Regions from separate parts of the Agrobacterium sp. NPDC089420 genome, predicted to be linked through region 3. Evidence: predicted binding sites of a transcription regulator. Region 3 holds the regulator's gene; each other region holds the start of a gene.
The links. Region 3 encodes LexA, which represses DNA repair genes until DNA is damaged. Its sites were predicted from a motif close to TGTTCNNNNTGTGTTCNG; they were not measured.
Positions count from the first base shown of each region.

Region 1 (5,773 bases), on a different contig from region 3:
TCCGACAGCGTGTGCGCTTCCTCGCGGGTGGATTCCATGATCTCCTCGATGCGCGTACTGATGGTCTGCACATGTCGGCCGATGCCGGTCAGAGACGCGCCGGCTTTTTCCACCAGCGTCACGCCGGCGGAAACCTCGTCGGTGGAGCGTTTCAGCAGGCTGGTGATTTCTTTCGCGGCCGCCGCCGAACGCTGTGCCAATTCGCGCACTTCCTGCGCCACGACAGCGAAACCCTTGCCGGCCTCGCCGGCGCGGGCTGCTTCCACTCCGGCATTCAAGGCAAGCAGATTGGTCTGGAAGGCGATTTCGTCGATGACGCCGATGATCTGGTTGATCTGGCGCGATGATGTCTGGATAGCCTCCATGGCGGCGATGGTCTGCTCCATCACCCGGCTCGATGCCGTCGCCTCCGTGCTGGCATCGCGGGCGATCCGTGTTGCCTGCTCGGCGCGTTCGATCTGGTCGCGGACGGCTGCGGTAATCGCCTTGATGGCGCTGGCCGTTTCGGTGATGGAGGCCGCCTGCCGCTCTGTGCGTTCCGCCAGCTGGTCGGCGCCCACCCGCATCTCTTCGGAACCGCCACGGACAGCGGCGGAATTGCCGCCAATGGCCTGCATGGTCTCGCTGAGGCGTGCAAGCGCCGTATTGAAGTTGTGGCGCAGGCTTTCGAGATCATCGGGAAAGACGGTCTCTATGCGATAGGCGAGATTGCCATTCGCCAGCCGGTCTAGCCCCTCATCCAGAGACTGCACGACCATCTGCAGGGTGCCGGCCTCGGCTTCACGCTCGGCAAGATGGGCGCGGCGCGCCGTTTCGGCCTCTTCCCGTGCACGCGATGCGGTTTCTTCCATTTCCCGCTGCAAGATGAGCTTGTCTCGGAAGCTGCCAAGGGCGCGGGCCATACGGCCGATTTCGTCCCCGCGGTCCTGATTGCCGATTTCGGCGTCGAGACGGCCCGCAGCCACTTCGCCGGTCAGCCCGGCAAGCTTTTCCAGCGGCGCGAACAGGCGGCGCGCGAAAAATGCCGTCGCCACGCACATGGCGGCCAGAACGCAAAGGCCGATCAGCGCGAGCGTGCCGGCAATCGAGACGGAGCCGGCGTTCAATTCGCTGCGCAATATGGTTTCGACGGCAAGGTATTTTTCGCCGGCAAAGGAGAAGGGGCGGGCATAGGCATTGGCTTCGCCATCCGCGCGGTCGATCCTGGCAATGGTCATGCCTGTCGCGCTCAGGGCTTCGCCGTGGAAACCATAGACGGCCGGGTCGAGGCTCACCAGCTTTTCGCTGTCCACACCCAGAACCTTGCCGTCGGCGGCCATGATCGCCGATTGTTCTGAACTGCCGGCGGCGATACCTTTCGTAAGTATCTGAGCGAAAACATCTTCCTTGACGCGAAACAGAACTATTCCCTTGAACGCGCCGAATTTGACGACCGGAACGCCGAAATAAATACCCGCCTCTTTCGTGGCGGCATCGATCCGCAACCCGGAGAAACTGGTCTGCGCCACATCGTTCACGGCCTTTTCAGCATTCGCCGCGCCGCGCGCGAAAGCCGCGCCGAGGCCGCTTTCCGTCCAGACGCCGGCCGTTATTGTTTCGCCGAACGCAGGTCCTTTCAGATAGGAATAATAGACGGCGCCGGCGGGATCGATGAAGAGGACGTCGCTGAACGGCGTTCCCTGGAGATAACCGCCGATATCCGTCTGCGTCTTTTCATGGGTGGAATAATAAAAGCCGCTGGGGCTTTCGGGCTTGATCAGCTTTTCCCTGTCGGTGAAGGGGTTTTCCTTGACGAAAACGCGCTGCAGTTCCGCCTTCGCGTCCCCCGAATTCTTCTGCACGGTGGCCCAGCCGCTGCGCATGGAAACAACGGCCATTTGCAGGGATTCGATCTTGGCGATGGAATCCGCCTGTGTTTTCAGCTGCTCAAGACGCTCCTGGAGCATATCGCCGCGAAAGACGAGAATGCTCTCCATGGACTTCGACGCCTGTTCCTCGAGAACGCCGCTGCTGCTCTGATAACCGAGGAGCGTGAGAGCCCCGGTCGAGATTGCCATCAGTGCCAGGAAAATCACCAGCACCTTGGTGGATATGGAATGAAAACGGTTCAGCATGGCCGATGAAGCCCCTAATGCCGGATCAGTTCCCGCGCCATGCGTGGATGGCGCCATCGGACGGCTGATATGGCGAACATGTTGTGCTGCGGATCATCATGTCCGCAGCTCCCCTTTTTTTGATTTTGTGGCAGAACAATGCGGTACGCGGTTTAAGCAGAGGTAAATGCTGCACTGCAAATTTGATGAATGTTGTCGTTTTGTTCACTTATCGCTGGCAGGGTCGCAGCCGGAAAGATAAGGTAGCTCATGCAAAAGACGATTCGAATCATCGGCATCGATCCGGGACTGCGTCGCACCGGCTGGGGTGTGATCGATACCCTTGGCAACAGCCTCAGGTTTGTCGCCTCCGGCACGGTGACGTCGGATGGGGATATGGACCTCGCCTCCCGGCTGTGCCAGCTGCATGACGGGCTGGCGGAAATCGTGCACAGTCACCAGCCCGACGAGGCGGCGGTGGAGCAGACTTTCGTGAACAAGGATGCGGTGGCGACCCTGAAGCTCGGCCAGGCGCGCGGCATCGCCATGCTGGTTCCGGCGCGCGCCGGGCTGCCGGTCTTCGAATATGCGCCCAATGCGGTCAAGAAGGCCGTCATCGGCGTCGGGCACGGCGAAAAGCAGCAAATTCACATGATGCTGAAAATCCTGATGCCGAAGGCTGAATTCAAGGGTAACGATGCGGCGGACGCGCTCGCCATCGCCATCTGCCACGCCCATAATCGCGGCGGTGACAGGATGCGGCGGCTCCTGGCGGCCGGTTGAATATATGTCTTACTGAGCGGGCGGCATCATGATCGGAAAATTGAAAGGCAGCATCGAGGAAATCGGCGCGGACTACGTGCTGGTGGATGTGCACGGCGTCTGTTACGTCGCCTATTGTTCGGCGCGTACGCTGTCGAAGATCGGCTCCGTCGGGGAGGCGGTGGTGTTGTTCATCGAGACCTATGTGCGCGAGGACCAGCTGAAGCTCTTCGGCTTTCTCTCGGCGCTGGAGCGGGAATGGTTCAATCTGCTGCAAAGCGTGCAGGGGGTTGGCTCGAAAGTGGCGCTGGCCGTCCTTTCCACGCTCTCGCCTTCCGAACTCGCCAATGCCATTGCGCTACAGGACAAAACGATGATTTCACGCGCGCCCGGCGTCGGGCCGAAGGTGGCCGTGCGTCTCGTGACCGAACTTCGTAACAAGGCGCCCGCCTTTGCGGGAGAAGCGTCGGCCTCGATTGGCCTCAAGCAGGAACTTGGGGAAGGCGTTGCTTCCGCGCCGGTGGCGGATGCCGTTTCAGCGCTTACCAATCTTGGCTATTCACGCGATCAGGCGGCCAATGCGGTTGCTGCCGCCCTGAAGAATGGCGGGGAGGGCGGCGACAGCGCCAAGCTGATCCGGCTCGGGCTGAAGGAGCTTTCGCGGTAAGGATGGCCCGTCAAGTGGACGTGGAGCCCGTGCATATCCTGAATTTCGTGAAGCGCGTTGTTGCGATAGTCATGATATAGCGGCGGCGGTCACCTGATGAATTCGGCTACAACAATGGAATGCCCTGAATGAGCGATGCGGAAAGACTGATTACCCCGGAAAAGCGCGGTGAGGATATCGACACCACGCTGCGCCCGCAGTCGCTGGATGATTTTACCGGCCAGGCGGAGGCGCGCGCCAATCTCAAGGTGTTCATCGAGGCCGCCAAGAATCGCGGCGAAGCGCTGGATCACGTGCTGTTCGTCGGCCCGCCCGGCCTCGGCAAGACGACGCTGGCGCAGATCATGGCCAAGGAGCTTGGCGTCAATTTCAAGTCCACTTCCGGGCCGGTCATTGCCAAGGCGGGCGATCTCGCCGCACTTCTTACCAATCTCGAAGAGCGCGATGTCCTCTTCATCGATGAAATCCACCGCCTCAACCCGGCGGTGGAGGAAATTCTTTATCCTGCCATGGAGGATTTCCAGCTCGATCTCATTATCGGCGAGGGGCCGGCGGCGCGCTCGGTGAAGATCGATCTTTCCAAATTCACCCTTGTCGCCGCCACCACCCGTCTCGGCCTGCTGACGACGCCGCTGCGCGATCGTTTCGGCATTCCCGTCCGGCTGGCTTTCTATACCGTCGATGAACTGGAGCTGATCGTCCGGCGCGGGGCGCGGCTGATGGGGCTGAATATGACCGACGGCGGCGCGCGCGAGGTGGCAAGGCGAGCGCGTGGCACGCCGCGTATCGCCGGACGGCTATTGCGCCGGGTGCGCGATTTCGCCGAGGTGGCGCGGGCGGAAGCCGTCACGCGCGAGATTGCCGATGAGGCTTTGACGCGGCTTTTGGTCGACAATATGGGTCTGGACCAGCTGGATATGCGTTACCTCACCATGATCGCCGTCAATTTCGGCGGCGGCCCGGTCGGCATCGAAACCATCGCCGCCGGGCTTTCGGAGCCGCGCGATGCCATCGAGGACATTATTGAGCCCTACATGATCCAGCAGGGGTTCATCCAGCGCACGCCGCGTGGGCGTATTCTGACCGCCACGGCCTGGAAACACCTTGGCATGCAGCCGCCGAAAGATCTCGACGCGGCGCAGTTTCGCCTGACGCTGGAGGATGATTGAGGGAACAAGGCCGGCGTGCCGGCATTTGATCGTCTTTGGCACGGAGATGGTCATGTCGGCATATCGCAAGGGAACGAAGGTCCGCTGGAACTGGAGCAGCGGAACCGGTGAAGGTAAGATCGTCGAGACTTTCACGAGCGACGTCGAACGCATCCTTTCCGGTTCAACGGTAAAGCGGAAGGCGAGCAGGCAGGAGCCCGCCTATCTGATCGAACAGGAAGACGGCGCGAAGGTTCTGAAAAGCAGATCGGAGCTTGAGCGCGTCGATTGAGCGACGCCGTCCTTCGGCGGCAATGGAGGAACCTTCATGTCTTACGATCCACTGCGGGTCTTCCGCAAACTCGCGCGCAACAACCGGCTGGCCAATTTTCGGCTGCACCAGGCCTGTCTTCAGCTTTCGCAGGACGCGTTTGTCGCCTCCCGTGTCAGTTTCTTTCCGACGCTGCGCGCGACGCTCAACCACATCTACACCGTCGACCGGTTTTATATCGATGCCCTGCAGGGCGGCACACTCGGCCTTGCGGCCTTTGCCGAAGAGGAGCCTTTCGCCGCCATGGCGGATCTGCATGTCGCCCAGACGGCATTGGACGAGGTGCTGATCGCATTTGTCGACGGTCTCGATGAAGGCGGCCTTGCGGCAACCGTCCATATCCATCGCGGCACGCGCATCCAGCGGGATCGCTGCGACGATGTCCTGTCCCATCTCTTCCAGCATCAGACGCATCATCGCGGGCAGGCGCATGCGATGTTGTCCGGCACCGCGGTCAAACCGCCGCAACTGGATGAATTCATTGTGGGAGACGATGCAAAGGCGAGAAAAGACGCGATGGATGCGTTAGGGTGGACGGAAGATGATTTGATGTTTCCAGCCCACAGGTCAGCATGATGGCGCACGATAACAAAAGCCAGGACACCCGTATCCGCATCAAGTTCAAGCCGAAGCGCATTTTCCAGATGCGGGTGGCGGGGCTGGCGTTTCGTGCGGGGCATGTGCTGGTGCACCGCGCGTCGCATGAAAAATTCTGGACCTTTCCGGGCGGCCGCGCCGAAATGGGCGAACGCTCCGAAGAAACGCTGGCGCG
Region 1 covers NZ_JBJDMY010000008.1:139,671-145,443, forward strand. The annotation lists gene ACI2KA_RS14715 (methyl-accepting chemotaxis protein) at 1-2,114, opposite strand, end outside; gene ruvC (crossover junction endodeoxyribonuclease RuvC) at 2,364-2,876, shown strand; gene ruvA (Holliday junction branch migration protein RuvA) at 2,905-3,522, shown strand; gene ruvB (Holliday junction branch migration DNA helicase RuvB) at 3,651-4,691, shown strand; gene ACI2KA_RS14735 (DUF2945 domain-containing protein) at 4,744-4,962, shown strand; gene ACI2KA_RS14740 (DinB family protein) at 4,999-5,577, shown strand; gene ACI2KA_RS14745 (NUDIX hydrolase) at 5,577-5,773, shown strand, end outside.
Region 1: ruvC (crossover junction endodeoxyribonuclease RuvC) is a predicted target of LexA. The motif match lies at 2,305-2,322, and genes of this name have one in related genera.

Region 2 (5,773 bases), on a different contig from region 3:
TACTTCGCCGCTGCTCCTCAAGCCGGGTTCGGTTGAAGAGGTTGCCGCCATCCTGAAGTTCGCCAGCGAGACCGGCACGCCGATCGTGCCGCAGACCGGCAATACCGGCCTTGTAGGCGGCCAGACGCCGCGCGCCGGCGGCAGCGACATCATCCTGTCGCTGGAGCGCATGAACCGCATCCGCGACATCGACCCCGTTGCCAATATCATTGTCGCCGATGCCGGCTGCATTCTCGACGACATACACAAGGCCGCCGATTCCGTGGAGCGCATGTTCCCGCTGTCGCTCGGTTCCCAAGGGTCCTGCCGCATCGGCGGCAATCTCGCCACGAATGCCGGCGGCACGGCGGTGCTTGCCTATGGCAATATGCGCCAGCTCTGCCTCGGGCTTGAGGTGGTGTTGCCCACCGGGGAAATCTGGAACGGGCTGCGGCGGCTGAAAAAGGACAATACGGGTTATGATCTGCGCGATCTCTTCATCGGCTCCGAAGGCACGCTCGGCATCATCACCGGCGCGGTGCTGAAGCTGTTTCCGAAGCCGCTCGGCCATCAGGTGGCCTTTGCCGGGCTTAGCTCCACCGAAGACGCACTAAAACTGTTCGAAACGGCCTCCAACCTTTGCGGCGCGGCGCTGACCGGTTTTGAACTCATGCCGCGAATCGGCGTCGAATTCACCACGAAACATATTCCCGGCGTGCGCGACCCGCTGCAGACGCCGCATGACTGGTACGCGCTCATCGATATCTCCACCTCCGATTCGGCCGAAACCGCCGAGACGATGATGCAATCGCTGCTGGAGCGCGGTTTTGAGGCCGGGCTGGTTGAGGACGCCGTGATCGCCGCGTCGGAAGCCCAGCGGCAGGCGCTGTGGCACATGCGCGAAAGCATGTCGGATGCGCAGAAGCCGGAAGGCGGATCGATCAAGCACGATGTTTCCGTTCCGGTGTCGAAAATACCGGATTTCATGGCGGCGGCGGAAAAGGCGGTTATCGCCGCCATTCCCGGCGCCCGCGTCTGCGCCTTCGGCCATCTCGGCGACGGCAACATCCATTACAATATTTCCCAGCCTGTCGGTGCCGACAAGGCCGAATTCATCGGCCGCTGGCGGGACATGAACGAGATCGTGCACGGCATCGTGCTGTCGCTCGGCGGCTCCATTTCCGCCGAACATGGCATCGGCCAGCTGAAACGCGACGAACTGGCCGCCATTCGGCCCGGCATCGAAATGGACCTGATGCGGCGCATCAAACACGCCTTCGATCCGGCCGGCATCATGAACCCCGGCAAGGTTCTGGCGGGATAAAACAGTCTTCCGGTATTAGGCCGAGGCCCGCAATGCCCAGGCGGGCACGATTTCAGCATTCAGACGGCGCGGTTTCTGCGCGCCGACAAATTGCGTCAGGCTCATGCCCGATTTCGCAATCGACACGGCATGTTTCTTCGGCAAGAGATACCCATGTTCCAATGGCGGAATGCGGCGCAGCATACGGCTGAAGACATTGCGGCGATGATAGCGCGAGGGCGAAAAGCGGGCCGGCTGCGCGCAGATCGCCACATATTCGAGGATTTCATCGATCCAGCCCGCCTGCGGGCGCGCGCCCGCTTCGATCAGAAGCAGCCAGCCGCCGCGTGCGGACCTCACCACCTCTTCAATGTCCCATTGCCCATAAAAACGGCAACCGGCAGCATCGGCGACGCGCGAGGATCCATCGCGCGAACCGTGATCGAGAATCACAACATCGCTTACAAGCCCTTCCACAGCCCCGGTGACAAGCGCAGACAGCGTGTGCGCCAGTTCCGGTTCCTGATCCCGGCATTCCATTATCACTGTCAACATCCGCATAGCTCTAACGCATCGCACAATAAATTGCCACTGTGCTCATCGTGGCAAAATCCAGGGCTGTCCGCGCCGCCGACCGTATAGTCTGCGGACGTGGCCTTGCCTGTGACGGCCAGGCATCCATCTCTGGAGAACGACCCGAATTTGCAATTTTGTTCTTGTATTGTTCTCGTTCCTGATGTAGGAATTTAATCATTCGGACGGCGATCAGAAGCCTGCCCGGATGGAAACGGTTTAGGGCGTTGAGCGTGCCTCGGGAGGTATGCGACGTCCTGGGAGCATCCAGATGAGAAACCATACGCTTTCGGGGCAGGCTGCCTTCCAGCCGAGCCATATGCCGGATATTGCCAATGCGCTGGCCGATGCGTCGGGCCTGCGCATCGAGATCGACCGCCGTCGCGGCCGCGGCGCCGGGCTTAACCCGGATGGGCGCTTCGAGACCCTGCAGCGCGAGGTTTTCGACGATGGCTGGCAGACGCTGGAGGACATGCCGGAATTCCGCACCGAGGTGCAGGTGGAAAAGCCGCGCAGCATCATCACCCGCAATGAATCGCCCGACATTCCCTTCGACCGCTCCATCAACCCCTATCGCGGTTGCGAACATGGCTGCATCTATTGTTTCGCCCGCCCCACCCACAGCTATATGGGCCTTTCGGCCGGGCTGGATTTCGAATCGAAACTCTTCGCCAAACCGGATGCGGCGAAGCTTCTGGAACGGGAACTGGCGAAACCCGGCTATAAGCCGCGGGTGATCGCCATCGGCACCAATACCGATCCATACCAGCCGATCGAGCGCGAATGGCGCATCATGCGGCAGATACTGGAAGTGCTGGCCAAGGCCGAGCATCCCGTCGCCATCGTCACCAAATCGGCGCTGATCAAGCGCGATATCGACATTCTGGCGCCGATGGCCCAAAAGGGGCTCGTCAAGGTCGGCATTTCCGTCACGACGCTGGACCGCAAGCTTTCCCGCAGCATGGAGCCGCGCGCCGCCACGCCGGAAAAGCGGCTGGAGGCGGTCAAGGCGCTGACGGAGGCGGGCATTCCCGTGGCCGTGATGATGGCGCCTGTCATTCCGGCCCTCAACGATCATGAGATCGAACGCATTCTCGAGGCCGGCAAGGCAGCGGGCGCAACCGAAGCGTCCTACGTGCTGCTGCGCCTGCCGCTGGAGGTAAGCCCGCTGTTTCGCGACTGGCTGCTGCGCAACTATCCCGACCGCTACCGCCATGTCATGTCGCTGGTGCGCTCCATGCGCGACGGCAAGGACTACGACGCGGAATTCGGCAAGCGCATGAAGGGTGCCGGGCCTTATGCCTGGCAGATCGGCCGGCGCTTCGAGATGGCGACAAAGCGGCTCGGCCTCATCCGCCGCGGCATTCATCTGCGCGACGATCTCTTCGTGCCGCCGGGCGGCACGGGCGTGCAATTATCGCTGCTTTGAAGACCGGTGCTGAGAACGGCCGGGAAGGATGAATGTCCGAGCCGTGGGCGACGTCGTCCTCGGACTTGACCCACGGAGCTGAGCCGAAAGCGACAATGGCGCCCCGGACCAAGCCCGAGGATGGTTTTGGCCAGGAAGGACGATGCGTCAGCGACCGGAGGCGATCCGAGCCTTTGATGGCGTGAACTCAAAAGGATAAGGGGCAGCCTCCCCATCTGGCTGCTGCGACGACATGCCCGGCGGGTTTTCCCTGGCCCGCCGGACATCACCCCCGGAACCGCCGCCTCGCGTGCGATCGTTTTTCCTCCGCCGCCCCGCTGGAGGATCAGAGGTCATGACGACCTTGAGGGCACGGTGAGCCACGCCCCTTGACCCCGGCTCACCCTGCCTGTCATCGCCCGCCTCCGGGGGCTTGCAGGAGATCGGGTGTGTGTGCAAGTTTCGCCGCATGAAACGCCGCACCACACCCGATTCTCCTGCCCTCTTCGATCTTGCCGATACCGGCCCGGATTTCTCCTTCGAACTGGAAGCGAAAAACAGGGGTCTCTGGCCCGTGGCCGGCACCGATGAGGCCGGCCGGGGGCCGCTCGCCGGACCGGTGGTCGCGGCCGCGGTCATTCTTAACCCGGATAATATTCCTGCGGGCCTCGACGATTCCAAGAAGCTGACGAAGCAGAAGCGGGAAAGCCTGTTCGTGCTCATCATGGAAAGCTCGATCGTTTCGGTCGCTTCCTCCGGTCCCGGCCTGATCGACAAGATGAACATCCTGCGCGCCAGCCTCGACGCCATGCGCCGCGCCGTGCTCGGTCTCGAAACCGCCCCCGCCCTCGTGCTGGCCGACGGCCGCGACAGGCCACCGGGCATCCCCTGCGAAGCCAAGGCCGTCATCAAGGGCGATTCCCGCTCCCTCTCCATCGCCGCCGCCTCGATCATCGCCAAGGTGACCCGCGACCGGATGATGGAACGCGCCGGCGTGGTGCATCCGTCTTATGGTTTCGAAGGCCATGCCGGTTACGGCACGCCGGCCCACCTGCGCGCCATCGAAAGCCATGGCCCCTGTCCGCTGCACCGGATGAGTTTCAGGCCGCTGAAGCGGGGTTGATTGCGGCTGAGAATGGAGGTTGAGCGATAACTTCCGTTACTAGGTCGCTGTTCGACGGTCCGGCTTTAGGCACCGAAGAGGAGCTGGTCGTCATTCACCCCAACAACTACTTCCGGCCCATTGCCTTCGACTGACTATGCTTCCCTCGACTAAGATGTCCGGGTCTGCGAATTTTGTTTCAGGTATGAAACAAGTGTTTCTAATGGTACCGTCTGCGGTCTATTAAAGCTCTTTTGCCGTCAACAAATCTTCGATCCGCTGTCTTATGTCACCATCAGTTTCAAATTCCTTCAGCCGCTTTAATGCAACAACGGCTTCCTGGGGCCATTCTTTTCGATCCCAGCTAGATAGAGCCCGAATTGACATGTTGCGGTTTCTTATCACTGGGCTTTGCAAACCCGCAGAAATGAAGGCCCAACCTTTTCCGGGAAACTTTTCAAGGTCCTGTAAAATGAAATCCAAAGCGGCATGCGCTGAGTATCCCGGGCCGAGGCCCATTTCGGTGCTCGGGCCTGTCGCAATTTCATCGAGGGGAATGCATTTCAAGCCAAGCTCAAGCACTTGATCAATACGATCCACATCAGAGCTGCGCATCAAATCCCACCAATATTCCTCACCCGCTTCCGTTCGAGCATAACAGTAAGGCCATGGATCGATGCCAAATTTCTGGCATACCCTGCTTGCATTCCAGAACTCTTGCCTGTCACCGCCTTCCAAAGCGCTGCATATCGCCGGCTTCCAGTGATCTCTGGCGAGCAGGTTAGAGACATTCGCAGAGATTTGATCGACCGCGTCGGTAGACCAATCATGCCGCAGTTTCCCTTCACCGGACTGATGCTCATCCAGCCTGTCTCGAAGCCGGGAAAGGAAAGAATAGTGTGAAACGGAATCAAATCTGTCTTTTCCATGCTCCAACAGTGCCCCAACGACCGCGCAACCGTGTTCGTAATCAGATAATCCTTCAGCCGGCCCACCTTCGCCGAGTATTAGGGTATCGACGATTTCGAAGGCTGAATTGAACAAGTCGTCATCTATTCGCGCCGCCTGAAGTGCAATGTGAAGGTCACCCGCTCTGGCACAAATACAGGCCAGATATTCATACATTATTACGTTCTTATAGCCTTCACGAATTAGCCAACTCTTGATTTCGGGGTCAACTGTATTGACAAGCCGCTCCACTGCGTGAATTCGTCCCCATCCTTCAACGGCCTTGGCCAACTTCCACAGTACTATTTCGCCGTAGCTATCGTTACCAGCGATTGCAACTGCCGCATAAAGTGTGAACTCGTCGTGTCGACCAAGCGTCAGAAAAGTCATTGTTTCATCGCTACCACGTAACAGGCCGAGCAATGCCATTGAAAACTTCACTGGCTCTCTGTGAGCTGCG
Region 2 covers NZ_JBJDMY010000004.1:160,497-166,269, reverse strand. The annotation lists gene ACI2KA_RS07525 (FAD-binding oxidoreductase) at 1-1,303, shown strand, start outside; gene ACI2KA_RS07520 (glycosyl transferase) at 1,319-1,837, opposite strand; gene ACI2KA_RS07515 (PA0069 family radical SAM protein) at 2,127-3,284, shown strand; gene ACI2KA_RS07510 (ribonuclease HII) at 3,733-4,386, shown strand; gene ACI2KA_RS07505 (hypothetical protein) at 4,609-5,773, opposite strand, start outside.
Region 2: ACI2KA_RS07515 (PA0069 family radical SAM protein) is a predicted target of LexA. The motif match lies at 1,994-2,011, and genes of this name have one in related genera.

Region 3 (5,773 bases):
TCCTTTTCGATCAGCCCTCGCTCAGCCTCAGGAACGTTGCTCTTTCCGCCCTGGTCATTCTTGCCTTTTCGCCCTCGGAGATCATGGGGCCGAGTTTCCAGATGTCCTTTGCAGCGACCATCGCGCTGGTATCGGCCTATGCCTGGTGGAGTCGCAGCCGCGGCAATCACGAGCGGCTGTCCATCGGCCGCAGGCCGGCATGGATGAGGGTAGGGCAGACGGCAGGCGCCATCATCGGCGGCGTCATCGTCACATCGCTGATTGGCGGGCTGTCGACGGCGATCTATTCGGCCGAACATTTCCACCGTGTCACCACCTATGGACTGTTCGCCAATCTGGCCGCCATGCCGCTGATGTCGCTGATCGTCATGCCCTTTGGCCTTGTCGCCATGTTGTTGATGCCCTTCGGGCTCGACGCTCCTTTCCTGAAGATCATGGGATATGGCATGGCGCTCGTCATCGAGGTTGCGCAGGAGGTGGCGTCCTGGGGCGGCAGCGCTGCGACGGGGCGGCCGCATGGCTGGTTCATCGGCCTTGCGTCGGCCGGTTTCCTGCTGCTGACGCTGCTGCGCAGCCGGCTCGCTTTGCTTGGCATTCCGATTCTGCTCTTTGCCTTCGGGCTGTCGGCGACGATGGCCTATCGCGATGTGCCGCACCTGCTCATTCACGAGGATGGCGAACTGGTCGCCCTGCTGGAGGACGGCAAGGCCTATACGACAAGGACGCGGCCGCAGGGTTTCGTTTATGGCCAGTGGCAAAGAGCATTGCTCCTGCCGGAACAGCCCGTGCCGCCGGTGATTGTCGAAACCGGGACGGCGGCAACCCGTGTGGCTTTGACCGCCAGACCGAAACTGACCCCGCAAGAGCTGAGTACCGTCGCCCGGCAGATGACGGCAGCCCTGAAAGATGCGGAACCGGGGGTCTTCACCTGCGCCAAGGACATATGGTGCGTGGCGCGCGCCGGCAGCGGCGAATGGATCGTCGTTCTGGAGGATGGCCGGTTTGCCGGAAAGGCCTGCGACATCGCCGATATCGTCGTCGTTTCGCGCAGAACCTCGTTTTCGCAATGCCGCTCGGGCGCACTGCTGCTCAACCGCGATATTCTGCGGCGCATCGGTTCGGTGGAAATGAGTTTCGCCGGCAGTGAACAGCCCGCCGTGGTCGGACGGCTGCGCGCCGCTATAGCGGGGGTGGACAGGCCTTGGAGCGAACACCGCTATTACGACTGGAAGAGCGGTAGTTTCGAGCACGATGTTCCCGAAAACATCCGGCAGCTGCTGGCGACGTCGCAGTGACGACCGCCAGTGCTGGGTCTCAGGCCTTGAGACGCAGATCCGCGGTCAGTTCGCCAATGCCGCCTATTTCTTCTTCATGGGCGGCATCGCGCCAGATCTCCCGCAATCCGGCCTCATACCATTCGCGCATGGCGGGCAGGGCGAGCAGCCGGTCGCAATAGGCCTTCGCATCCGGTGAAAGATCGGCGCCATAGGTCTGGAAACGGAATGCGACCGGGCAGAAGAAGGCGTCGACCGCGGTGAATTTCTGGCCGGCAAGGTAGGGGCCGCCGAATTGCCTCAGGCCTTCGCTCCACAGCGCGTCGATGCGCCTGATATCGGCGGCAAGTCCGGCATCGCCGGCCTTCGGCTTGACCCGAATACCGACCGACATGGGATAGAGATTGCGCAGCGAGGAAAAGCCGGCATGCATTTCGCTCGCAGCCGACCGCGACCATGCCCGCGCCTGTTTGTCGCTTGCCCAGACGCCCTGATGCCTTTCGGCAAGATATTCGGCGATCGACAGCGATTCCCATATCGTCACGCCCTCATCGACAAGGCATGGCACCTTGCCCGTTGGCGAAAAGCTGGAGAAGGAAACGCCTTCGCCGAACGGAACGAGCTTCTCATCGAAGGCGATACCGAGCGTGCGCATCAAGACCCAGGGCCGCAGCGACCAGGAGGAATAGTTCTTGTTGGCGATATAAAGATCGTACATGGCTTGTCTCCCGGATATCACGCTTATTTCTATACATGTCGAAGCGCTGCGGAATATCGAAAATAATCCATGGCACCCATAAGCGCCTTTGATGAGTGGCGGCGGGTCACGCGATGAGGATGTCGCCGTTCAGTGACGATGTCGCGTTAAGTCCATCCCACGGGCGAAACACCCCGCTACGTTATCGAAACTCCATGCAGATGAGGCACGGGGCGCAACAGGCCGGGCCAAAGCCGCAATATCATATGAAGACCGGAGCCGATGATCAGCGGAACGGAATGCAGCTGCTCCCGGGACGAATGTGTCGGCCCGGAATCGACATAGTCAGCCGAAGTGCAGAATTGCCGCCATCCTCAATGGAGGTCTCCTCACCGGGGCGATGTTCGCGCCGAGACGATGGCGGCCATTAGCGATCAATGGTAACGGCGGATCAGCCCCACCAGCTTGCCCTGGATCTTCACCCGGTCCGGCCCGAAGATGCGGGTCTCATAGGCGGGGTTGGCTGCCTCCAGTGCAATGGAGGCGCCCTTGCGGCGGAAGCGTTTCAGCGTCGCCTCCTCGTCATCCACCAGCGCCACGACGATATCGCCGGGATTGGCAATGTTGCCATTGCGGATAATGACGGTGTCGCCATCGAAAATGCCGGCCTCGATCATCGAATCGCCCTTGACCTCAAGAGCGTAATGTTCGCCGGAACCCAGCATGTCCACAGGCACGGCAACGTCATGCGTATTGTTCTGAATGGCGGAAATCGGCACGCCTGCGGCAATGCGGCCCATGACCGGCACGGTGACCGCCCCGCCGAGATCGTTGGCAGGCGCCTTGGGGGCGGGTGCCGGTTCCGGCGCCTTCGGTTTGCCGAGGCTGCCTTCGATGACGCTCGGCGAAAAACCGCGTTGCGGCCTCGCACCCGGCGCGTAGGCCTCCGGCAGCTTGATGACTTCCAGCGCCCGCGCCCTGTTAGGTAGCCGGCGAATGAAGCCGCGCTCCTCGAGGGCCGTGATCAGCCGGTGGATGCCGGATTTGGAGGCAAGGTCGAGTGCGTCCTTCATTTCATCGAAGGAGGGCGGCACGCCGGACTCTTTCATTCTTTCATGAATGAAGAGAAGCAATTCCTGCTGTTTGCGCGTGAGCATGAGGAAAACACCCTTGAGAATCGTCGTTGAGGTCGCGAAACAAATACAGAACGAACACTATATGTTCCATATGTGTTCCGCAATCCCCTAAAATTTCGTGAAGGTTCCATCTCAGATCGTGATTTCATCGGCGAAGCGGCGGAACGAAGATTTGCCGTATCTTGAAGGATAGATCGTGAACGAAAAACCACCGGCCGGGGCGTTAGCCGATGGTCTCCGGTTCTGCTGCAGGCGAGGTCAGTAGATCGTCAGGGCGGGGATGAAGCTGACGGCGATAAGCAGCAGCATTGCCATGGCAAAGAACGGCCACAACTCCCTGGTCGTCGCGCCGAGCGGCGCTCTGGCGATGGAGGACGAGATGAAGAGCGTGGTGCCGATCGGCGGCGTATAAAGCCCGATGCCGAGATTGATGACCATCATCATGCCGAGCTGCACCCGGTCGAGCCCGATCATGTCCGCCAGCGGCACGAAGATCGGTCCGAGCAGCAGGATCGACGGCGGCAGATCGAGCGGCATGCCGATGATCAGCATCAGGATGTTCATCATGAGAATGATCAGGATCGGGTTCGAGATGTTTTCCGCCACCCAGGTGGCGAAATGCTGGGGCGCCTGATCGAAGGTGAGGACCCAGCCCACCGCGGCGCTGCCCATGATCACCAGCATGACGACGCCGGTTGCCGAACCCGCCTCGACGAAATTGTCGCAGAAACGTTTCCACGTCAGGTCGCGGTAAAAGACGATGCTGAGCACGAGCGAATAAACGACCGAAAGAACGGCCACCTCCGTGGGCGTCGCAAAGCCGAAGCGCAGGCCGAGGATGATGAGTATCGGCAGAAGGATCGCCGGCAGGCTGCGAAATGCCAGAACCGCCAGATCGCGCTTGCGGATGCGTTCATCGCTGACCGCATAACCGCGGCGCACGGCAATCGCCCAGCAGACGATGATGAAGCCGACGGCCATCAGCAGGCCGGGCAAGATTCCGGCAATGAACAGATTGGCGATGCTGACGCCGCTCACCAGCGAATAGAGGATCATCGGGATAGAGGGCGGAATGAGCACGTCGATAACGGCCGAGGTGGCATTGTTCGCCGCGCAGAGAGGCGCGGGATAACCCTGGCGTTTCTGCCATGGAATGAGCACCGAACCCAGTGCGCTGGCATTGGCGACCGCAGAGCCGGAGACGCCGCCAAACACCACCGAAGAGATGACAGTGGTGGAAAGCGGGCCGCCGCGCCAGCGCTGCATGGCTTTGGAGGCGAGTTCCAAAAGCTGGGTTCCGAGTTTGCCGCCCAGCATCAGCGTGCCGGCCAGCATGAAGAACGGCAGCGCCAGCATGGGGAAGGACTGTGTCTGGTCATAGACCTGCTGCGCCACGATGGAAAGCGGCACATAACCGTTCCACAGCACGGCGACGCCTGCCGAAATGATCAGCGCGTAACCGACGGGAACCGCCAGCATCATGAGAATGCAAAATGCAATGATCATCACGATGGTCATAGGGGCATCTCCTCGGTTGCGCCGTGCGGGCGCGCGTGCCAGCCGCCGGACAGAATGCGCAGGCTGGCGGTTGCGGTGGTGATCGAGACCAGTGCCGCGCCGAAGGCGATGGAGTAATAACCGATGCTGTTGGGCAATTGCAGAACCGGGCTTATTTCAGCGCCGGCGATCTCGGCGACGACCAGCGCCTGCTGCGCCAGAACGATGAAACTCGCGACCGTCACGAGATTGGCGAACAGCAGAACGCCGACCTTGCCGCGGTCGTCGAACTTGTCATAGATCCATTCCACCGCCATATGCGCGCCGTTCTGCGCCGCGAGCGTGATGCCGGCGACGATGAACCAGGGAAACAGCATGGTCGGCAGCTCTTCCGCGAAATCCAGACCGCCGGATGTCGAGACGTAACGCACGATGACATTCGTGGTCATGATGGTCGTGAGCAGAATGCCGGACGCCACGATGATGACGCGGCAGAGGATGGCGATGAAACCGTCAACGCGATTGGCGGCGGACAAGGCTCCTTCGAGCATTGGCGCATCTCCTGAAAACTGAAACCGTATGAATGCCGGCGTGAGTGAGGCTCCCGCCGATCCTGTGGTGGGCGCGAGACGACGCCGCCCGGGGCGGAAGCCGGCCGGCGTCGCGATCGTCAGCCCTTGGCAGCTTTTTCCAGCTCCGCGACGAAATCGCCGAAGGGCTTCTGTTTCCATGTCTCCAGCACCTGCGCCGTCGCCTTCGCAAAAGCGGCGTGGTCGATGTCTTCGGCCACCTCGATGGCACTGTTGGCCTTGAAGGCCGCGAGCGATGCGCTGGCCTTTTCAGCGGAAAGTTGGCGCTGCAGCGCGCCGGCTTCCTTGGCAGCCGCCTTCACGGCCTCGAAATCCTTGCCCAGCCGCCCTTCGGCGAATTTGGACATCAGGAACGGGGTCGATTCCCATTTATGGGCGGTGAGGCTGATGTATTGGTTGACCTCGTAAAGCTTGGAGCTTTCGATGTTGACCAGCGGGTTTTCCTGCCCGTCCACGACGCCCTGCTGGAGGGCGATATAAAGTTCGCCAAAGGCGATCTGAACCGTTGCCGCGTCCAGCGCCTTGAAAATATCCATGGTCATCGGATCGGCGGGCGTGCGGATTTTCAGGCCGGCGACG
Region 3 covers NZ_JBJDMY010000005.1:11,126-16,898, reverse strand. The annotation lists gene ACI2KA_RS09010 (ComEC/Rec2 family competence protein) at 1-1,295, shown strand, start outside; gene ACI2KA_RS09005 (glutathione S-transferase family protein) at 1,315-1,992, opposite strand; gene lexA (transcriptional repressor LexA) at 2,406-3,128, opposite strand; gene ACI2KA_RS08995 (TRAP transporter large permease subunit) at 3,366-4,625, opposite strand; gene ACI2KA_RS08990 (TRAP transporter small permease) at 4,622-5,155, opposite strand; gene ACI2KA_RS08985 (TRAP transporter substrate-binding protein) at 5,275-5,773, opposite strand, start outside.